Regions from separate parts of the Fictibacillus sp. EA-CB0309 genome, predicted to be linked through region 1. Evidence: a T-box and tRNA genes for the amino acid it is inferred to sense, from the RefSeq annotation. Region 1 holds a T-box; the other holds one or more tRNA genes.
What was found. A T-box is a leader RNA that pairs with one kind of tRNA and senses whether it is charged. The one in region 1 lies ahead of ACEWFH_RS08280 (valine--tRNA ligase), so its partner is inferred to be a tRNA-Val.
Positions count from the first base shown of each region.

Region 1 (11,687 bases):
CAATAACCCCATCTTTCATAGGTCTTACAGCAACAATATTACCTGGAGTACGTCCAATCATATTTTTAGCAGCATTACCTACTGCTTCAATTGAACCAGTGTCAGTACGCAAAGCAACAACGGAAGGTTCACGCACAACAACACCCTTGCCCTTCACGTAAACAAGTGTGTTTGCAGTTCCTAAATCAATTCCTAAATCTCTTGAAAATCCACCAAACATTTATGTAGACTCCTTTCATCAAGCAAAACTCATACGTTTGATTATACGCTAAAAAAGAAACAAAAGACAATGTTAAACATATCCTTTTTCTTTTAAACTAACGTATCTTTGATCACCTATTATGATGTGATCTAACACTTCAATTCCCAGCATTTTTCCGCACTCTACTAATCTTTTAGTAACTTCGATGTCTTCCCTGCTAGGGGCAGGATCACCGCTTGGATGATTGTGAAAACAGATGATCGAAGCACTAGAGCGTTTGAATCCTTCTTTAAACACTTCTCTTGGATGAACAATAGAAGTGTTTAAGCTTCCTATGAATATTGTCTTTTTATGCAACACTTGGTTCTTTGTGTTTAAATATAGACAAACAAAGTGTTCTTGCTGCAAAAAGCGCAATTCATCCATTAAATACCTCGCTCCATCTTCTGGAGACCTTATCGTATACTTTTCTTCAAACTGAAGACGGCTGATACGTTTCCCAATTTCAATTGCAGCCATTAGTTCGACTGCTTTTGCTGATCCGATACCGTTGATTTCTTTCAATTCACCTATTGTTGCTTCTTTAAGATGCCTTAATCCTTCAAATTGCTGAATGATATGGTGAGCAAGTTGAATAGCTGACATTTTTTTCGTGCCCGTTCTTAAAAGAATAGCTAACAATTCATAGTTGGAGAGCGCATCAGGACCATCATTCAACAGTCTTTCTCGCGGCCTCTCCTGTACTGGGTAATCTTTTATCATAAGCGGTTTTGTCACCACTTACGTTCCCCCTTATTTTTCAGTCTGCGTGACTGACTCGGTGAATGAAAATGCGAAATCTTTTAATGAACGAACCACTTTTGAAATCGGTAGACCTACAACATTAAAGTAATCACCTTGAATTTTTTCTACTAGTAAAGATCCATGTCCTTGAATCCCATAACTCCCAGCCTTATCAAATGGCTCACCTGTATTTATATACCAAGAAATTGTTTTTTCGTCTAATGTGTAAAAAGTCACATCTGTTTTAACTGAAAAAACCACTTTCTTTTCTTGGTCTAATAAGCAAACACCAGTGTACACTTCGTGAGTTTGTCCAGAAAGCATTCTTAACATGTCAGCCGCTTCGTCAGCATTCTTTGGCTTACCAAGGCGATTGTTACGAAAAGAAACAATCGTATCTGCACCAAGGACCACACAATCTGGTTTATACGTAAAGACATCTGCAGCTTTTTGCTCAGCGAGTGATTCTACCAATTGACTTGGAGTAAGGGAAAGATCCATTTTTTCTTCAAGTGTACTTGGATACGTTTCAAATGGAAGAAGCGTTAATGACAGAAGTTCATATCTTCGAGGTGAAGCAGAGGCTAATATGAGGCGTTTCATTTAAATCACCTTTCATCTAATTCATTGATGTTAATTTTTGTACAGTTTTACAATAACAAACTTGTAAAAATTAGACAAACCACGCCAAAAAACATACTTCTATTACTTTTTCGATAATATTCAGCATTTTATGTGGGCAAATTACAAAATTCTAATACGGTTTGCTACAAAATGCTAAAAAGTACAAATTACAAAAAACTAAATGTAAATCTACATTTCCTCTGTAAAATAACAAAAAAGTATGACTCATAAGTTACTGATTTGAGCCACACTTTAAACAAACTTTATTTTAGTGTTGAAAGAAGATTTGTATAAGCTTGGAAACTATCCATTACTTTTTGCTGGAAGGCCCAATTTAAATCCCTTTCTTAGAATCCTTTAGTGCTAAAAAGCACCTTCCAGCTGTTTTTCAAAATCAGATGATGCTTTTGCTGTACTTTCTTTCCATTTATCTTTTTGGTTATTGCCATACTCTTTCCACTTATTAAAGTCGTTTAACGTTCGATCAAGACCTGAGTCTTTCGTTTCTGGCATCTGAGAAAGGGTAAGCACATTTTGCAGAAGAATCTGCCCATTCTTAAAGTAGGTTTCATCCAAATTATTTGGCGTTTTTAAATTTTCAAATGTAAATGAAAGTGTCTTCGGAAGCGGTTTATCCATTTTCTTTTGATAAGCTTCATTATATTTATCTAATTGATGTTTTTCATTGCCCATGCCAACGATTACCGAGTACTTCTCTTCATCTGCTTTTATAATAACTGCCGAGAACCCATTTTCTTCGATAGACTTAACTACTCCTTCTGCACGTTCTTTTGATGAAAAGACACCTGCTTGAAGAGCCGAAAACTCTAGTTTGATAGGGGTTAACGCTACTGATTTTTCGTTGTTAGCCGGTTGTTCTGTTTTTACAACTGGTGCTTCCATCTGTTTATCACCAGCTTCTGTTATATCTGAAGAAAATACCATCAATACGAATAACCCTAAGATCGTTCCAGTCACTACCGCGCCCATTACGGCTGCTAGAATTTGCTTTGAAAGTGTTTTATTTTTTTGAGGCATAGGAAAGCTTGTCTTCTTATGTGAAAATACATGCCAGTTCCTTTTCTTAAAGGAAAGATCGGATTTCTTTACAGGCGCTGCAAGAATCGTATAACCTTCCCTGTTCACTGACTCAATTGCAGCCGCAACCTCACTTTGAGCATCCTCTTGTTTTGGTGCTTTTTTATCTTCACTAAAATTCTTTTCTTTCCCGTTTATTAAAATTGATATCTCTTGTTTCAACCGTATCCGCTCCTCTCTATCATCTACTAAAACATATGCTATTTACGTTTTAATAGAACTTGAAAATGAGAGGGAAATCCGAGAATAAGAAGTTGAGTAAATAAAAAAACTTTAGGAAATTAGCCTAAAGTTTTCTCTAACCTACATATGCTGCTACTTTATTTCGCCCTTGCTGTTTGGCTCCTGTATACATCGCGCGGTCTGCATTTCTGACTAGAGTAAGCGCATCTTCTCCCTGGTGTGGTGCAGTTGCAACACCAATACTTGCTGTTATGTAAATGTGATGTCTGCATTGATCCGTGAGATCGTTGTGGATTTCAAATCCTTTTTCCGAAATGACAGAACGAAGCTGTTCAGCGAGTACTAAACATTCTCTTTCACCAGATTCAGGCAAGACTATAATAAATTCCTCACCGCCGTAGCGAGCAACCGTGCCCAGATCACCAATAAATTTCTCCAGTCTTCTGGCTAATAAGATCAGCACTTCATTACCACTTTGGTGTCCATATGTATCATTCACTTTTTTGAAATGATCGATATCCAAAAGGATAACTGAAAATTGCTTTCTGAAATACTCATAATTTTGATACATATCCGTCAAAAGATCTTCAAAATAGCGATAATTATACAAACCCGTTAGTGGACATTGTTCACTTTTTAATTTTGTAGACTCATAGTTTCTAGCATTATCGATAGCAACAGCTAAATAGTTGGCTAAGATCTCTAAAATAATCAAATGATGTTTATGAAACGCATGCTTATCTTTGGAAGCAAAAGTAATGATTCCAACAATTCTTTGATTTCGGATCATTGGTACAGATAGTACGGATTGAGCTTTCCCATGAAAGAATAGCTCTGAAATGTTCCGCCAAGCTTTCAGTTTACTGTAACGAATACTCTTACCCGTCGCCCATACTCTCCCGCTGATCGCTTCATGTTTTTTTATAGGAACAGCTGTTAATATTCCTTCTTCACTTGCATATTGGCGTATGATTTTCAAATGTTCACCTGCATCAGCATCATAGATAAATGCAAAATCCACATTCATAAAACCGATTAATTTTTCAATAAAAACATCTAAGATATGGTTCACTTTTAAATGCTCAGAAAGCTGTTGGCCGATCTCACTCGCTTTTTGAAGAGCATCGTTAATCTGCTGGCTCGAATGGTACAGATTAATAATGATAGAGAGCGATAGAAAAGGAAGTCCTACGTAAAAGATTCCTGGGCGTCCTAATTGCGAATAAAGAACAAATAACATTAGACCCACTGGAATTGCTAAAACTTCTGAAACAAGGTCCCACACTGCATCACGTTCAAAAAAAGCGACTTCTTCTTCGTAGAGAAATTTAACAAGCAAGTATATGGCTACATGGTTTAAAACTAAGCCTGTTCCCACATATGCAATAACAGGTATTAAGTTGATAGATTCGTTTACTTCAAACGCACCGACTTCCCTCCAAAAAGATGGAATACGGCGCTTTCGCAGATAATAATCCATGTAAACATAAGCGTATTTGCCATATATCTATAATATTCTTTGATTATATGTATTTTTAGGGACAAGAACATTGCGACTACGGCTACAAGCGTTATAAAAAGTGCTACAGTTAATCCAAAGTACAAAAATACAGCTAGATTAATTCCTGACATAAAAGAGATGTTTGAATTTAGAACTTTAATAGGAAAACTAGAAACAACAATTGCTAATAGGGAGATAATGCCTAAATCAATAAAGTTGATTTCAGGCTGGTTGCTTGTCATCTGCGTAGCCGTCCAAATGGCAAGCGGGAATAAACATATCCATGCAATTACAAGAAACATACGTTTTTTTCTATTTGCCATCCGTGTAGTCAACACCTTGTCCCCTCTCTTGCTTTATGTGATCTTTAAAAACACATCTTTTTTACTAGGACAAATTCATTATCTTTAATTTTATCAAAAGTTCAAAAAATTACAATAAATGTTATTCCAAATTTTGAAAAGTTTTTCTTACTTCAGAAATAAAGTACAGCGAACCTGTGATAATTAGGACATCTTCTTCTTTTAATTGTCCTTTAGCATGGTTTAAAGCTTCTTCCCATGATGAAATAGCAATAGACCTTTTAAAAGGACTTTCTGCTAGTAATTGCTCAGCAGACGCAGCTCGCGGAAAATTAAATGTCGTGAAGTACGCCTCGTACACAACACTTTCTAAGTCTTTCATCATGTTTCCATACTCTTTATCCTGCAATGCCGCAAAAAGTAAAAAATTCTTTTTGACTGATAGTGATTAATCAATGTTTGTTTAAGTGCATGAACTCCTTGCTGATTGTGCGCACCGTCAATTATTATATCGGGTGATTGTGATACTTTTTCAAATCTTCCAGCCCAATTTGCTTTATTTAGGCCTACTTTAATTTCGGAAGTGGAGATGTTAAATTCACCTGACTTCACTAAGTGCATAATAGCTGCAGCAGCGAGTCCTGCATTCTTTATTTGATGAGTTCCTTTCATCGATATAAGGTATTCATGTTCCGTCTTATCAAAATCTTTAAAAATAAACCGCTCACCCTGATCCATACTTTTAAGATGAAGCACAGAAAAGTCACGATCTAGAAAGTATGATTCTGATTTTGTTTCTTTTGCTTTTTGTTTTATCACACTGATAGCACTATCTTGTTCAACTGTAGAAATAACTGGGACGTTCGGTTTTATAATTCCTGCCTTTTGAAACGCAATGTCCTCAAGTGTGTCACCGAGTATACCCATGTGGTCAAAGCCAATGTTGGTTATAAGACTTAAGATTGGTGTAATTACATTTGTAGAATCGTAAAGACCGCCAAGCCCTGTTTCATACAGAACAACATCTGGTTTCTTGTCTGCAAAATACAAAAGGGAAATAACGGTGATTACTTCAAACTCAGTAGGACTTCCAAGTGATGTGGTAGACACCTCATCCACAAGTGGCTTTAACATTCTCGAATAATGAAGAAGTTCTTCATCAGCAATTGGCAGACCATTTAACGAGACTCTTTCATTAAACGTAATCAGATATGGAGATGTAAAAGTACCTACAGAATAGTTCGCTTCATAGAAAATACTTCTTAAATACTCTAAAGTTGATCCCTTACCATTCGTTCCTGCAATATGTATGAGGGTTAACTTCTTTTCAGGATTTCCTGTTCTTTCTAACAGCCATTCCACTCTTTTTAGCCCTGGCTTTATTCCAAATTTTAATAAGCTATGAATCCATTCTAGTGCTTCATCGTAAGAATTCACGTAATTCCCGCCTTTCTTAACCGAAAAGAAGGCGAATCCCTGCTGTAATAAGGATCCGCCTCAATTTATACATTTTTTAGCTTTGAAGTTCTTTAATACGCGCTAATACGTTATCATATTTTTCCTGATAATCTGCTTGTTTTGCACGTTCTTCATCGATAACCTTTTCAGGTGCTTTTTTCATGAAGCCTTCATTGCTTAGTTTTTTCTGTACACGCTCTACTTCTTTCGCATACTTTTCTGCTTCTTTTTCTAGTCGCTTAATCTCTTCATCAATGTTAAGCAGTCCTTCAAGAGGAAGGTACATTTCTAAACCTGTTAATACGGTGCTCATGCTTTTTTCAGGTGCAGAGATTTCATCTGAGATCACAAGTTCACTCGGATTACAGAAACGAACTAAATATTGACGATTCTTTTCTAGAGCAGCAAGAATTTCTTTATTCTTCGGCTTGATTTGAAGCTCGATTGGTTTACTTGGTGCAACGTTCATCTCTGACCGGATGTTACGAACTGAACGAATCACTTCTGTAATAAGAGCAAATTCTTTAGCTGCTTCAGGGAAATGAAGGTCCTCTTTCTTTTCTGGCCATGATGCAACCGTGATTGACTCCCCTTCATGAGGAAGATGCTGCCAGATTTCTTCTGTAATAAACGGCATGAACGGATGAAGCAATCTAAGTGTATTGTCTAACACATAGGCGAGTACCGAACGTGTTGTTTTCTTCGCTTCTTCATCTTCTCCGTATAAAGGAAGCTTCGCCATTTCAATGTACCAGTCACACAAGTCATCCCAGATAAAGTTATAAAGAAGACGTCCAACTTCTCCAAATTCGTAAGCATCAATCAGACGAGTGATGTCTTCTGATGTTTCGTTCAATCGAGTAAGAATCCATTGATCAGCGAGTGATTTCTTTCCTCTTAAATCAATCTCATCATACTGCATGCCATCCATGTTCATTAAAGCGAAACGAGATGCGTTCCAGATCTTATTAGCAAAGTTCCAAGTAGACTCTACTTTTTCCCAATAAAAACGAAGGTCGTTTCCTGGCGAGCTCCCTGTAGATAAGAAGAAACGTAATGCATCGGCACCATACTTCTCGATCACATCCATCGGATCTACACCGTTGCCAAGTGACTTACTCATCTTTCTGCCTTCAGAGTCACGAACGAGTCCATGAATTAATACGTCGTTAAACGGCTTTTGATCCGTAAACTCTAACGATTGAAAGATCATTCTTGAAACCCAGAAAGAAATGATATCATATCCTGTTACAAGAACATTTCCAGGGAAGTAGCGTTTGAAGTCAGCAGCTTCTTCATCAGGCCACCCCATAGTGGAGAATGGCCATAATGCAGACGAGAACCACGTATCAAGAACATCCGTATCCTGCTCCCAATTTTCCGGATCTTTTGGTTCTGTTTTACCAACGTAAATTTCTCCTGTTTCTTTATGGAACCAAGCAGGGATACGGTGACCCCACCAAAGCTGACGAGAGATACACCAATCACGGATATTTTCAATCCACCTCATATACGTGTTCTCGAAGCGATCAGGAACAAAATTTACTTTATCTTCACCTTGTTGAAGCTTGATCGCTTCTTCTGCTAATGGCTGCATTTTAACAAACCATTGTGTTGATAAGTATGGCTCAACAACCGCTCCGCTTCGCTCAGAGTGTCCAACTGAGTGCATATGTTCTTCGATTTTAAATAATACGCCTTGCTCCTGAAGATCTTTAACAATCTGTTTACGGCATTCAAAGCGATCCAAGCCTTGATACTTTCCAGCGTTTTCGTTCATCTTGCCGCCTTCATCCATAACAAGGATACGCTCAAGGTTGTGTCTGTTTCCAATCTCAAAATCGTTAGGATCATGTGCAGGTGTAATCTTTACAGCACCAGAACCAAATTCCATATCAACATAATCATCACCAACAATTTCGATCTCACGCCCAACGATCGGGAGGATTGCTTTTTTACCAATCAAGTGCTGATAGCGCTCATCTTTCGGATGTACGGCAATCGCTGTATCACCGAGCATCGTTTCAGGACGAGTTGTCGCTACTTCAATGTGACCTGATCCATCAGCAAGCGGGTATTTCATATGATAGAAAGCACCTTGAACATCTTGGTGAATAACCTCAATATCGGAAAGTGCTGTTTTTGTTTGCGGATCCCAGTTGATAATATATTCACCACGGTAGATTAATCCTTTTTCATAAAGCGTAACGAATACATCTTTAACCGCATCTGAGAGTCCTTCATCCAGCGTAAAACGCTCTCGAGAATAGTCTAGACCCAGCCCGAGTTTTGCCCATTGCTGACGGATAAACTTAGCGTACTCTTCTTTCCATTCCCACGATTTTTCTAAAACTTTTCGCGTCCTAGATCGTAACGTGAAATACCCTCTTCACGCAGCTTCCTTCTACCTTTGCCTGTGTTGCGATTCCCGCATGGTCCATACCTGGCAGCCATAATACATCATACCCTTGCATGCGTTTTGTACGTGTTAAGATATCTTGAAGGGTTGTGTCCCATGCATGCCCAAGATGTAGTTTCCTGTAACGTTTGGAGGTGGGATTACAATCGTATAAGGCTGTTTCCCTTCCTCGCCTTTCGCCTCAAAAAACTTACCTTTCAGCCAAAAATCATAACGGTTTTCTTCGGTTGCCTTCGGATCATACTTTGTTGGCATCGTCAGTTCTTTCTGTTCGTTCGTCATTCTATTCTCCTCCTTTATTTCCAAAAACAAAAAAGCCCTTTCGTCATAAAGGACGAAAGGACTCCGCGGTACCACCTTATTTTACGGCAAGTCTAAATAAACTTGCTGTACACTTCATTCATAACGGATGGACCGTCTTCTCCTACTACGTTTCAAAGAAGATGCTCAAGGGCGACTTCCAACGAACTTTCCTTAAGGATTCTTTCAGCAGATGAATCCTCTCTCTAAAAGGCGTTACATTTGTACTATTCCCTATCTACGCTTCAATATAGAATCTGAGTATATTTTATACAACATATCTGTTTTTAGTCAATAGCATAACCTTAACTTGTAAAAGTTATTCTATTCACCACAACTCATTTTAGTGAAAGCCTGTCTTTCACATTAATCGTGTTTTTGCATAAATTATTTAAAATGGGCGAATGGGGGCTTTTCTTGGCTAGAAAGTATTTTCGAAAAGCACGTTTTCCTGCTGGCTGGTTTGTAACACTTAAACAAACGATCGGACAATTGACTGCACCACTTATTATCTTTCAGCTTTTGAGGACGATACTATTTCCATCTGCTGTAGATTTTATTATTCTTTTAACCTTAGTAATCCTCCATTTTTGTTTCGCTTACGATATTCTATAAAAAATATCCATAATGTTGTTTTAGAGAAAATCATTGATTTTATTGCGATAATAGGAAATAAAAAAAGATCACATATACGTGTTATATGTGATCTCCTTCGTCATTTATGTGAATTTTCGTCGGAACAGAATCCGAATTATCTAAAGGCGCAGGAGGAGGTGCTAGCATAATCGCATCGCAAAAATCCCGGATTTTTTCATTGCTCTTATTCTGCTCTCCAGTCGATGCACCATTTCAATTTGAGAATAATCGTTTCGTCTGCTGCAGTATAGATCCACTGCATTAAAAACGGGTTCAGGATAAGATAAATAACTAATTAATAATCCTCTTTCCTCATTCAACAATGGTACATGTTTCTCGTAAAGATCTAATAAAAACTTTCCTTCTTCCACTGTCCATTCTCTTTGATGTGCAGCTCTCCTGAAATAGACCGCTAAGTCCCTAACTGGCGTATCAAGTACTGCTTTTTCAAAGTTAAGGAGATGACCTTCACCTGTCGGGTTAAAAATTAAGTGATTTCTTGAAACTTTCCCGTGACAAAGGACGCTCCGGTAACGTTTTTCCCTTTGACACGTATCGTACCAATCTTTTAATCTTCTTTTTGCTTCTTCAGTCATTCTCATGATTTGATGAAAATGGCTTAAATAGGTTAATTCAAATGGGGACATATACGTTTTCTGTTCTGCTTCTTCTGTAAACCGTTCCATCTCATATTGTCTATTTTCCCATCGGTTCATGAGGTACTGATAAGAATGTTCAACTACTTCATTAGAAAAGTCTTGTTCTTTTAGCGTTAATGCATGAACTTTTCCTAAGTGATCGAGAAGCACTTCATCTTTTGCTCTTTCGTTTCTCTCATCTGAAGCAAACCAAGGCATCAAATAGTACGTTCTTGAACCTAGTTGTACAGTGTAATCACCAAACTTTGTCGGATACAGAGGTACAACCTGGTGAAAGCCTATTTCTGAAAGACGCTGGATCACATGCGTAAACCAGCTTCTTTCATCCTCAGTCATCTCTGCTTCTTTTAATGCAAATGTACCCCTTTTCGTTATGACCTTCTTCACTTTCCCATGCTGCTCCAATTTTTCAGGAAATAGATCATAATGAAAAAGGACGGGCCCGTAATTTAATGTTTCCTTTTCCGTTGTCATAGGGCCACCTTCCTTCTTTTTTCATCAAACCATTCTGTTACAGTCTTTACAAGTGTTCGGTTTGCACTCCAACATTCTTCATACTTCTTAAGTCCCTCTACCATTCTTTCTAATGAGCTGTTATCCAATTGGTTTAGGCAATCATAGATTTCCCAGGGTGTAACAATCTCAGCTAAAAGGAGTAATCCTTGTTCCTGGTCCAAAGAGAAGTACTTATTTACCTCTGTTAACAGCAATTTTAACGAAAGAGCTGAAGAATGTTCCAACCACTCTAAAAAGAACGTTCGAAGAGGCAGGTATCCTCTAACCGGCCAAGCATCACCACCCTGGTAAAATAAGAAATGAAAGATTTTTTTCCATTTTTTAAACTTATCTCTCTTTCTAGAACAGGCAATGTACTTTTCTTCACCCTACTCCTGATTGCCTCAGAAAGCAGAAGACGCTCTTTTGCTTCATGAATACTCGTTGTTATAACGTGGAAATTAGCTTCCATGTATTTTTGAGTCATGCGCAAACAGTGATTCATATCAAATACCGGAAGTTCTGTTTGAAGGACTGGGTTCTCCTTCATATCAGATTTAACGGCAGAATTTAATAACATACCGATGAACTGTCCCCATCGTTCTACCTCATCACAGCCGAATAAAGCTTCTGCATGATCATGTATGGAAATCCATTGTTCACCATATTGTATTGCAAATTTCCCACTTTTAGTACGAATCATACGGTCTGGCACAGCGCCCGAGCCTTTTGAAGACTCATCGCGCCACTTAACATGCCATTTTAACCGTTCTTCCTCCGTCCAATAGCGAATACGTTTCTCCCCAAAGTCGGTCATAATGATATGAGGTTTTTCTTTCCATCTTATCCCGTACAGTTCATATTCATTTTCCAAGGTGTTAATAAGCCCCATAACAGCACCTCATCTTAACGTGAACTTACTGGGATATATATAATCTGCCCCTCAGATACTTCACCTTGCTGTAATCGATTCATGCGCATCAGCGTATTTAATGAGATATCATATCTCTCACATATGTGCTCTAAA
Region 1 covers NZ_CP169271.1:1,498,463-1,510,149, reverse strand. The annotation lists gene ACEWFH_RS08315 (rod shape-determining protein) at 1-220, opposite strand, end outside; gene radC (RadC family protein) at 293-964, opposite strand; gene ACEWFH_RS08305 (Maf family protein) at 995-1,588, opposite strand; gene ACEWFH_RS08300 (hypothetical protein) at 1,973-2,869, opposite strand; gene ACEWFH_RS08295 (GGDEF domain-containing protein) at 3,006-4,370, opposite strand; gene ACEWFH_RS08290 (hypothetical protein) at 4,304-4,714, opposite strand; partial or broken gene ACEWFH_RS08285 (bifunctional folylpolyglutamate synthase/dihydrofolate synthase) at 4,836-6,130, opposite strand; partial or broken gene ACEWFH_RS08280 (valine--tRNA ligase) at 6,207-8,852, opposite strand; T-box leader at 8,898-9,120, opposite strand; gene ACEWFH_RS08275 (hypothetical protein) at 9,288-9,485, shown strand; gene ysxE (spore coat protein YsxE) at 9,647-10,639, opposite strand; gene ACEWFH_RS08265 (hypothetical protein) at 10,636-10,905, opposite strand; gene ACEWFH_RS08260 (hypothetical protein) at 10,911-11,534, opposite strand; gene ACEWFH_RS08255 (LysM peptidoglycan-binding domain-containing protein) at 11,567-11,687, opposite strand, start outside.

Region 2 (11,687 bases), 1.8 Mb from region 1:
AAATGCGAGTAAATAAACAAGCAATACACCCATATTCGCAAAAGCAGAGCCTGTATTATTTAATGAAATGAGCGCTTTAAAGCCGGCGATTGAATAAGTGAATGGTAAAAACTCACTTAATGCACGCAAGTTCTCAGGCAGCATGGCGATCGGCAAGTTCGCTCCTGTTGTTGAAAGCTGAAGAATCACAAGAGCAAATGCAATAAAACGTCCAATGTTTCCAAACGAGGCAAAGAATAAAACGATGCCCGTAAACACCAAACTCACAAAAACAGCAAATGCGATAAAACCAGCTGGGTTCTGAACTTTTACATTTAAGAAAAGCAGAACGACAGTGGAAAGAAGCAATGCCTGTACGATAGCAAGTGCCCCAAGGTTCATGAACTTGGCACCAAACCATGCAAATGCTGAAATCCCTTCAGGCTTCTTATAGTTAATGAACAGTGACATGATCAAAATTCCAACAAACAAAGCGAGTGAAAGTACATATGGTGCCGTAGAATCACGATAAAGCGGATACTTATTTACCGTTTCACTTTTCAGTTCAACTGGTGATGAGAACATGCTCAAATTTTTATCGTTAGCTGCTTTAATGGAACTTGTTTTTTCTGCTCCATCCATTAGACCTGATGATAGCTCACTGCTTCCATCATTTAACTGTCCTGCACCATCATTCAGCTTCGTAACTCCTTCAGTCAGGTCTCCCCATCCCTTTTCAACTGTTGAGTTTCCATCGCTAACCTGTGACATGCCAGAGTTAATTTTCGTTGCACCGGCAGTCAGATCACGCCAGCCTTTTTCAACAGAAGAGTTCCCCGCTGAGATTTGAGTAGCTCCTGCATTTAATTGAGTAGCACCATTCGTTAAAGTGGTCCATCCCATATTAACGGATTGATTTCCTGCTGCAATTTGAGATGTGCCTGCATGCAGCTCTCCAACCTTACCGACCATCGTGTTCCAGCCGCTTTCAACAGAAGCCGTTCCTTGTTGAAGAAGAGGGACCTTTTGGCTTAATGTGGCAACACCGTTATCTACTGACGTTTGGCCAGCCACGAGCTGATTTATCCCGTCTGCCAAAGATTTTGGATTAGGTACTTCATTGACTGTAAAGGCTGCAGCAATTTTTGCCGCTCCTTGTTGAAGATCAGCCAGCTGTTGTCCCTTAGCCGGATCAGCAGTCTCTTTAGCTAATGCTTGGCTCGTTCCATAGATCTTCATAAAAGCTTGATCATTTTGCAGTTCTGGATGCTGCTTTAAGAAAGCTTGAAGATCGGCTGATAATACTTGCAACCCTGCTCCCAATTGCTTAGATTCATCTACTACCGTATTCACTCCGGCTGAAATCGCTTGTGTTCCAGGACCTACTTCACTCTTTATCGCACCTTGAACACCTTTTAAACCCGTAAGAATTCCAGATGTACCCTGTTTTAATTCAGGGATTCGATCTCCCAGCTGCTTGGCTCCTTCTGCAAGATCGCTAATACCTGATTGTTTATCCTTTAACCCTTGCAATAACAATCCAGTACCTTCATTCGCTGCTGCAGAACCAGCAGCTAACTTGGAAATATCGCCTGATTTGGATTGAAGTGATTGCAGCAATTCATTCGTACCAGCACTCAATTTTTGTGAACCATCTGCTAGTTTACTGATATCAGGCTGTTTTGCTGCTAATGAATTTACCATTTGACCTGTACCGTTTTGAAGTTCTTTAGCACCATTTGCTAACTTTGAAATATCGGCCGCTTTATTTGTAAGCGATTCCAAAAGTTGGCTCGTTCCATCATGAAGATCAGTCATACCCGTATTTAGTTTGTCTGATCCGTCTGCTGCTTTTTGAAATCCTTCAGAAACGTCGCCAAGACTTGCAAACATATTGTTCGCATACTTCTCAGTAATCTTATCCCCAAGTTTCTCTCTTAACTTTTCCGAAGCACTTCTCGTTACTTGTGCCGCCATGAAGTTTAAGCCTTCATTTTGAATATAAGTCAATTCGAGTTTTTGCGGATTCTCTTCTAAAACCGTTGTGACTCTTTGTGAGAAGTCTTCAGGAATCTCAATAACCATGTAGTACTTCAGGCTATCAAGACCTTTTTTAGCTTCAGCCGAGCTAACAAAGTCCCATCCGAGATCCTGACCCTTCTTTAAATCTGCTACCAAATCCTGCCCTACATTGATTGGTTCTTCCCCGGACATAGCTCCCTTGTCCTTGTTTACCACCGCAACAGGCAAGTTCGACAAATTGTCGTACGGCCCCCATGTCGGTGATAGAAGAATACCACCATACACGACCGGTACGAGCAACGCTGCAATAACTGAAATCAGCACCCCTTTTTTGCTGCCAGCTTTACCATTTCAACCATAAATAAGCGAAAGACACTCATCCCTTTACCCCCGTTTATACAAAATAAGAACATTGATAAAAGTGAATAAGTATTCACTTCTACTAAAATGTATAATTCGGATAAACAAGGATAAATCCTTCTTATTAATCAGAAAATTGTAAAATATTAAAATATTTAAGGGATTTCGGCCTATATTGTATAAAATAAAAACGAACACCACAGAAGATAGTGTCCGCTTCACTAATTTTATTTAATAACAGGCTCTAATAATCCCATTTCCAGACATGTTTTAATAGATAGCTTTTTTCTTTGGATGAAAATTTCATATGAATCAACTCTTCATTCACATTCATAATTTCACCAGTTCCAAATACCCTATGTACAACGAATTGACCAGCATGCAATGCTCCTTTTCTCGAATTGCATTAGGATTGTACGGAACTCCATTTATCTTTTTTCATTCCTAACTTTTTCTCGATTACTTGAACCAACAGATTCGATGGATGAAGTTTGATCTGGAGGATTAATGATATTCCTAACGTCTGCAACAAATAGGGACTCTTCTGTCTTCTTTCCGTCACTATAACTATAAGTAAGAAGTTTCAATTGTTTCTTTGCACGGGTCATTCCTACATAAAAAAGACGAGTAGATTCCTCCATTAGTTTGCTGTCAGATTGATCTTCACTTGAAGGAATAACTCCATCTACTAAATCGATCATATATACTTTCTCGAATTCAAGACCCTTTGAGCTATGAAAAGTAGATAGCGTTACGGCATTTTGACCTTTTTTCTTTTTTGCTGTTTTTAGAACAGCTTCCAAATGCTTTAATCTTTTTGCAAAATCCTCAAGATTCTTAAGGTCTGATGCAATCTCTTCAAGCGTATTTAAAATACCAATCAAGTAATCAATACGGAACCCAAGACTCTTACTTATCTTCTCAAGTGCCTTCTCGTAACCTAATTGATCCCTTATGACACGAATAGCCAGGAGAGGCTCCATCTCTTTCATTTCTTTAAATGTTTTTTTACTTGATTCCAAAAGTTTGACCTGGTATTCCTGTAATTTTACATGTTTCAGTAAATTATCAAATACAGAATCGCTGTTATTCAATTGTTTTAAAGCACTCATCTGCTGCTTACTAATATAACCGTTAAATTTTAAATGAATTTTTTCTAAAATATCTGGCCTCTTATCTGTAAAAGCCATCCGCATAAAATTCAATATATCTTGAACGACCCAGTGTGAAAAAAAGCGATTGTCAGCATCCTTCATATAAAAGGAATTCCTGCACGATCAAAATCATTCATTAATCCAATAGATGAGGAATTGTTACGGTATAAAATGGCTACTTCCATTAGTTGACCTTCATCTTTAAGTTCCTTTACCAAGTATTTAGATTGTTCCTTAAAATTGATAAGATTCCTTATTTCAATAGGCTCAAACGGTGGATTCTCTGTAAACATATTCTTTTCGTATCTATTTTTATTTCGTTTAATCAACTGGTTAGAAACATTCACGATGTCCTGAGTTGAGCGATAGTTCTGCTCCATAAAAAGTATAACCACTTCTGGATACACCTTCTTAAATTCAAGTAAATAAGAAGGCTCAGCACCTCTCCAGCTATAGATCGATTGATCATCATCGGCCACAACACATATATTTTTATGGATAGAAACCAATTTTTCTATAATCGAATGCTGGACTAGTGAAGTATCCTGACTTTCATCCGTTAAAACATAATCGTATCTTTGCTGATACAGAATCAGCAAGTTTTGATTGTTTTCTAGTACCTCATTACCAATTGTAAGCATATCATCAAAATCCAATAAAATTTGATTTTGATCCAAACGTTTAAATTCTTCGTATTCCATAATAATTTGTTCCGCTTTCGGTACATCACATGATACGGTGGACCACTGTTCTCTAGGTAGCATTTTATTTTTAATGTAACTGATATAGGTTGCAAGCTCCTCCATTTGGTCCTCAGTTATGTTCTCACCTACTATTGACTTAAATAAATTTCTCAATATAAGCTTCTTATTTAACGGAACGTTTTCAACGGACGCTGCATTCTCACCTAACTCTTGCTCCCCTTCAATAATTCGAAAAGATGTCCCCGTCCCTCTGTAATAATTCCTAACTACTTCAAAGGCAAAGCTATGTATAGTAGAAAAATCGACAGGCGGAAGATCAGGATAAAATCTCATGAACCGTGCTTTCATATCATTTGCTGAGGCTTTACTAAATGTAACAGCCTTTATACGAGATGGATTTATACCTTTTTGCTTAATTAAATAACCGATCCGCATGATGATCGTGGTTGTTTTCCCTGACCCTGGTGATGCGAGCAATAGAAGAGGTCCTTCAGTCTGCAGAACCGCTTTTTTTGAACATCATTTAAAGCGATGCCTAAATCCTTTTTCATTTTAATGAAGAAATCTTCCATTATTCAGTACCCCCTTTGATGAAAATGAATCTTGTTATCTTCTATTAGTGTACAATATTTGCCTTTAAGCAAAATAACATCAAAATAAAAAAACTCCCCACAAACGTGAGAAGTTTTAAGTTTAAATGTTAAGTTAAGTAAAATGGTACCGGTGGTCGGGGTCGAACCGACACTCCAGAAGGAACACGATTTTGAGTCGTGCGCGTCTGCCAATTCCGCCACACCGGCATGTAAATCTTTTGAATTGGAATGGAGGCGGCACCCGGATTCGAACCGGGGGATAAGGGTTTTGCAGACCCGTGCCTTACCACTTGGCTATGCCGCCAGAATATAAAAAATGGAGCGGAAGACGGGATTCGAACCCGCGACCCCAACCTTGGCAAGGTTGTATTCTACCACTGAACTACTTCCGCAAGCATTTAATTAACTTATAATATGTTGTTAAAATCATCATATGTCATAAAAATAAAAATGGCTGGGCTAGCTGGATTCGAACCAACGCATGACGGAGTCAAAGTCCGTTGCCTTACCGCTTGGCTATAGCCCAATAGTTAAATGGGGCGGACGAGGGGAATCGAACCCCCGAATGTCGGAACCACAATCCGATGCGTTAACCACTTCGCCACGACCGCCACAGTATTAAAATTTGGCAGGGGCAGTAGGAATCGAACCCACACCAAAGGTTTTGGAGACCTTCGTTCTACCTTTAAACTATGCCCCTATAAGGAAAATAAGATGGTGGAGGGGGACGGATTCGAACCGCCGAACCCGGAGGGAGCGGATTTACAGTCCGCCGCGTTTAGCCACTTCGCTACCCCTCCACAAATGAAGACAGGTTTTATTATAAAACATAAACACCCTGTATTTCAATAAGTTTTTTATTCCATTTAAGGAAGAAAAAACTGGTGCCGGCTAGAGGACTTGAACCCCCAACCTACTGATTACAAGTCAGTTGCTCTACCAATTGAGCTAAACCGGCAAAAAAATGGTGGCTCGAGACGGAATCGAACCGCCGACACGAGGATTTTCAGTCCTCTGCTCTACCGACTGAGCTATCGAGCCAAGAATTAAATTCTTGGTGTTGTATAACCACCGTTTAAATAAAAATGGCGGACCCGACCGGGGTCGAACCGGCGATCTCCTGCGTGACAGGCAGGCATGTTAACCACTACACCACGAGTCCAATATTGGTTGCGGGGACAGGATTTGAACCTGCGACCTTCGGGTTATGAGCCCGACGAGCTACCAGACTGCTCCACCCCGCGATGATATAAATATGATATAAAAGTTTATGGTGGAGGATGACGGGTTCGAACCGCCGACCCCCTGCTTGTAAGGCAGGTGCTCTCCCAGCTGAGCTAATCCTCCATATTTTAAGTTGGTTATGTATAAAAGTGGTGACCCGTACGGGATTCGAACCCGTGTTACCGCCGTGAAAGGGCGGTGTCTTAACCGCTTGACCAACGGGCCATAGTTTGAGCTAGAGAGTATGTATCTGGCGGAGAGCAAGGGATTCGAACCCTTGATACGGGGTTGACCGTATACACGATTTCCAATCGTGCTCCTTCGACCTCTCGGACAGCTCTCCAATATGGCTCCACAGGTAGGACTCGAACCTACGACCGATCGGTTAACAGCCGATAGCTCTACCACTGAGCTACTGTGGAATATGTATGGCTCAGCGACGTCCTACTCTAACAGGGGAGACCCCCAACTACCATCGGCGCTGAAGAGCTTAACTTCCGTGTTCGGTATGGGAACGGGTGTGACCTCTTCGCCATCATCACTGAACCAATTATATTGAGAGTATGTTCTCTCAAAACTAGATACGACGTTTCCAAACGTTATGCTTTTTAAGGATAAGCCCTCGACCGATTAGTATCTGTCAGCTCCACGTGTCACCACGCTTCCACACCAGACCTATCAACCTCATCATCTCTAAGGGGTCTTACTCACTTAACGTGATGGGAAATCTCATCTTGAGGGGGCTTCATGCTTAGATGCTTTCAGCACTTATCCCGTCCACACGTAGCTACCCAGCTATGCCCCTGGCGGAACAACTGGTACACCAGCGGTGTGTCCATCCCGGTCCTCTCGTACTAAGGACAGCTCCTCTCAAATTTCCTGCGCCCGCGACGGATAGGGACCGAACTGTCTCACGACGTTCTGAACCCAGCTCGCGTACCGCTTTAATGGGCGAACAGCCCAACCCTTGGGACCTACTTCAGCCCCAGGATGCGATGAGCCGACATCGAGGTGCCAAACCTCCCCGTCGATGTGGACTCTTGGGGGAGATAAGCCTGTTATCCCCAGGGTAGCTTTTATCCGTTGAGCGATGGCCCTTCCATGCGGAACCACCGGATCACTAAGCCCGACTTTCGTCCCTGCTCGACTTGTAGGTCTCGCAGTCAAGCTCCCTTGTGCCTTTACACTCTGCGAATGATTTCCAACCATTCTGAGGGAACCTTTGGGCGCCTCCGTTACTGTTTAGGAGGCGACCGCCCCAGTCAAACTGCCCGCCTGACACTGTCTCCGAACCGGATCACGGTTCAAGGTTAGAATTTCAATACAGCCAGGGTAGTATCCCACCGACGCCTCCACCGAAGCTGGCGCTCCGGCTTCTCAGGCTCCTACCTATCCTGTACAAGCTGTACCAAAATCCAATATCAAGCTGCAGTAAAGCTCCATGGGGTCTTTCCGTCCTGTCGCGGGTAACCTGCATCTTCACAGGTACTATAATTTCACCGGGTCTCTCGTTGAGACAGTATCCAAGTCGTTACACCTTTCGTGCGGGTCGGAACTTACCCGACAAGGAATTTCGCTACCTTAGGACCGTTATAGTTACGGCCGCCGTTTACTGGGGCTTCAATTCAGAGCTTCTCCCGTAAGGGATAACCCCTCCTCTTAACCTTCCAGCACCGGGCAGGTGTCAGCCCCTATACTTCACCTTGCGGTTTCGCAGAGACCTGTGTTTTTGCTAAACAGTCGCTTGGATCTATTCACTGCGGCTCTCTCGGGCGACAAACCCTATCAGAGCACCCCTTCTCCCGAAGTTACGGGGTCATTTTGCCGAGTTCCTTAACGAGAGTTCTCCCGATCATCTTAGGATTCTCTCCTCGCCTACCTGTGTCGGTTTGCGGTACGGGCACCTCTTTCCTCACTAGAGGCTTTTCTTGGCAGTGTAGGATCAGGGACTTCGGTACTAAAATTTCCCTCGCCATCACAGCTCAGCCTTCACGTTGGGCGGATTTGCCTACCCAACAGCCTAACTGCTTAGACGCACTATTCCATCAGTGCGCTCACCCTACCTTACTGCGTCCCCCCATTGTTCAAACGGAAAGGAGGTGGTACAGGAATATCAACCTGTTATCCATCGCCTACGCTTTTCAGCCTCGGCTTAGGCCCCGACTAACCCTGAGCGGACGAGCCTTCCTCAGGAAACCTTAGGCTTTCGATGGACAAGATTCTCACTTGTCTTTCGCTACTCATACCGGCATTCTCACTTCAAAGCGCTCCACCAGTCCTTCCGGTCTGACTTCGCTGCACTTCGAACGCTCCCCTACCCCTGTACCATACGGTACAAGCCATAGCTTCGGTGATACGTTTAGCCCCGTTACATTTTCGGCGCAGAGTCACTCGACCAGTGAGCTATTACGCACTCTTTAAATGGTGGCTGCTTCTAAGCCAACATCCTGGTTGTCTGGGCAACTCCACATCCTTTGCCACTTAACGTATACTTTGGGACCTTAGCTGATGGTCTGGGCTGTTTCCCTTTTGACTACGGATCTTATCACTCGCAGTCTGACTCCCGCGGATAATTCTCTGGCATTCGGAGTTTGACTGAATTCGGTAACCCTGTGGGGGCCCCTAGTCCAATCAGTGCTCTACCTCCAGGAATCTTGCCGCGAGGCTAGCCCTAAAGCTATTTCGGGGAGAACCAGCTATCTCCGTGTTCGATTGGCATTTCACCCCTACCCACACCTCATCCCCGCACTTTTCAACGTGCGTGGGTTCGGGCCTCCATTCAGTGTTACCTGAACTTCACCCTGGACATGGGTAGATCACACGGTTTCGGGTCTACGACCACGTACTATGTCGCCCTATTCAGACTCGCTTTCGCTGCGGCTCCGTCTTATCAACTTAACCTTGCACGGGATCGTAACTCGCCGGTTCATTCTACAAAAGGCACGCCGTCACCCGTTAATGGGCTCCGACTACTTGTAGGCACACGGTTTCAGGATCTATTTCACTCCCCTTCCGGGGTGCTTTTCACCTTTCCCTCACGGTACTGGTTCACTATCGGTCACTAGGGAGTATTTAGCCTTGGGAGATGGTCCTCCCGGATTCCGACGGGGTTTCACGTGTCCCGCCGTACTCAGGATCCACTCAGGAGAGAACGAAGTTTCAGCTACAGGGCTGTTACCTTCTTTGGCTGGCCTTTCCAGACCGCTTCACCTACTTCGTTCCTTTGTAACTCCATGTAGAGTGTCCTACAACCCCAGAGGGCAAGCCCTCTGGTTTGGGCTGATTCCGTTTCGCTCGCCGCTACTCAGGAAATCGCATTTGCTTTCTCTTCCTCCGGGTACTTAGATGTTTCAGTTCCCCGGGTCTGCCTTCTCATACCCTATGTATTCAGATATGGATACCATCCCATTACGGATGGTGGGTTCCCCCATTCGGAAATCCCCGGATCAATGCTTACTTACAGCTCCCCGAGGCATATCGGTGTTCGTCCCGTCCTTCTTCGGCTCCTAGTGCCAAGGCATCCACCGTGCGCCCTTTCTAGCTTAACCTTATATGATGTTTACACATCAAAGATTCTTGCTTGGCGCAGATTGTTAAATCTGCCTTGCATATTGTTTGGATGTCGATATCTAGTTTTCAAAGAACATCTTGAAAGAACATAAGTTCCTTCAAAACTGAACAAAAGAAGAATAGGTGTACTTACGAAACAGTCGAAGCTGTTTCATAATCTCCATAGAAAGGAGGTGATCCAGCCGCACCTTCCGATACGGCTACCTTGTTACGACTTCACCCCAATCATCTGTCCCACCTTCGGCGGCTGGCTCCCAAAAGGGTTACCCCACCGACTTCGGGTGTTACAAACTCTCGTGGTGTGACGGGCGGTGTGTACAAGGCCCGGGAACGTATTCACCGCGGCATGCTGATCCGCGATTACTAGCAATTCCGGCTTCATGTAGGCGAGTTGCAGCCTACAATCCGAACTGAGAATGACTTTTTGGGATTGGCTTGGCCTCGCGGCTTCGCAACCCTTTGTATCATCCATTGTAGCACGTGTGTAGCCCAGGTCATAAGGGGCATGATGATTTGACGTCATCCCCACCTTCCTCCGGTTTGTCACCGGCAGTCACCTTAGAGTGCCCAACTGAATGCTGGCAACTAAGGTCAAGGGTTGCGCTCGTTGCGGGACTTAACCCAACATCTCACGACACGAGCTGACGACAACCATGCACCACCTGTCACTTTGTCCCCCGAAGGGGAAAGCTCTATCTCTAGAGTGGTCAAAGGATGTCAAGACCTGGTAAGGTTCTTCGCGTTGCTTCGAATTAAACCACATGCTCCACTGCTTGTGCGGGCCCCCGTCAATTCCTTTGAGTTTCAACCTTGCGGTCGTACTCCCCAGGCGGAGTGCTTAATGTGTTAACTTCAGCACTGAGGGTGGAACCCCCCAACACCTAGCACTCATCGTTTACGGCGTGGACTACCAGGGTATCTAATCCTGTTTGCTCCCCACGCTTTCGCGCCTCAGCGTCAGTTACAGGCCAAAAAGCCGCCTTCGCCACTGGTGTTCCTCCACATCTCTACGCATTTCACCGCTACACGTGGAATTCCACTTTTCTCTCCTGCACTCAAGTCTCCCAGTTTCCAATGACCCTCCACGGTTGAGCCGTGGGCTTTCACATCAGACTTAAGAGACCGCCTGCGCGCGCTTTACGCCCAATAATTCCGGATAACGCTTGCCACCTACGTATTACCGCGGCTGCTGGCACGTAGTTAGCCGTGGCTTTCTGGTTAGGTACCGTCAAGGTACGAGCAGTTACTCTCGTACTTGTTCTTCTCTAACAACAGAGCTTTACGACCCGAAGGCCTTCATCGCTCACGCGGCGTTGCTCGGTCAGGCTTTCGCCCATTGCCGAAGATTCCCTACTGCTGCCTCCCGTAGGAGTCTGGGCCGTGTCTCAGTCCCAGTGTGGCCGATCACCCTCTCAGGTCGGCTACGCATCGTCGCCTTGGTGAGCCGTTACCTCACCAACTAGCTAATGCGCCGCGGGCTCATCTGTAAGTGTCAGCCGAAACCGACTTTCAAAAAAGAAACATGCGTTTCTTCTTATTATCCGGTATTAGCCCCGGTTTCCCGGAGTTATCCCCGTCTTACAGGCAGATTACCCACGTGTTACTCACCCGTCCGCCGCTAAATCAGAAGAGCAAGCTCCTCTTCATTCGCTCGACTTGCATGTATTAGGCACGCCGCCAGCGTTCATCCTGAGCCAGGATCAAACTCTCCATAAAAGTGTTTGTCTTGCTCGATTTTAAAACTGACGGAATTAATTTAATTCCTTACCTATTTCTTTTGTTCAGTTTTCAAAGAACTGTGTGTTTCGTGCGTCGCTCGTTTTGGCGACTTTATTAGGATAACATCTTAAAAAGATGATGTCAACCTGTTTTTTTATCGTGTTTCCCGTCTGCAACATTGTTTCTGTGTGTCGCAGCGACAAGAAATAATATAGCACGATATGGATAAACAGGTCAACACCTTTTTATAAAAAAGTTTATTCTTTTATTGAGTAGTAGCGATGGTACAGGTTCTTGCTCTTTGTTTCCCGCTTAATAGCCTTTATATAACCCTTGTCTTTTAAGTGAGTCAGAATCATAGG
Region 2 covers NZ_CP169271.1:3,634,643-3,646,329, forward strand. The annotation lists gene ACEWFH_RS20405 (YhgE/Pip family protein) at 1-2,325, opposite strand, end outside; partial or broken gene ACEWFH_RS20410 (ATP-dependent helicase) at 2,589-4,791, opposite strand; tRNA gene ACEWFH_RS20415 (tRNA-Leu) at 4,935-5,019, opposite strand; tRNA gene ACEWFH_RS20420 (tRNA-Cys) at 5,042-5,116, opposite strand; tRNA gene ACEWFH_RS20425 (tRNA-Gly) at 5,130-5,204, opposite strand; tRNA gene ACEWFH_RS20430 (tRNA-Gln) at 5,264-5,338, opposite strand; tRNA gene ACEWFH_RS20435 (tRNA-His) at 5,348-5,423, opposite strand; tRNA gene ACEWFH_RS20440 (tRNA-Trp) at 5,439-5,512, opposite strand; tRNA gene ACEWFH_RS20445 (tRNA-Tyr) at 5,528-5,612, opposite strand; tRNA gene ACEWFH_RS20450 (tRNA-Thr) at 5,695-5,770, opposite strand; tRNA gene ACEWFH_RS20455 (tRNA-Phe) at 5,778-5,853, opposite strand; tRNA gene ACEWFH_RS20460 (tRNA-Asp) at 5,899-5,974, opposite strand; tRNA gene ACEWFH_RS20465 (tRNA-Met) at 5,980-6,056, opposite strand; tRNA gene ACEWFH_RS20470 (tRNA-Val) at 6,084-6,159, opposite strand; tRNA gene ACEWFH_RS20475 (tRNA-Glu) at 6,187-6,261, opposite strand; tRNA gene ACEWFH_RS20480 (tRNA-Ser) at 6,288-6,379, opposite strand; tRNA gene ACEWFH_RS20485 (tRNA-Asn) at 6,384-6,458, opposite strand; rRNA gene rrf (5S ribosomal RNA) at 6,468-6,582, opposite strand; rRNA gene ACEWFH_RS20495 (23S ribosomal RNA) at 6,647-9,584, opposite strand; rRNA gene ACEWFH_RS20500 (16S ribosomal RNA) at 9,773-11,322, opposite strand; gene ACEWFH_RS20505 (nucleotidyltransferase-like protein) at 11,583-11,687, opposite strand, start outside.
Region 2: it encodes a tRNA-Val, which carries the amino acid that the T-box ahead of ACEWFH_RS08280 (valine--tRNA ligase) is inferred to sense. The anticodon was not compared.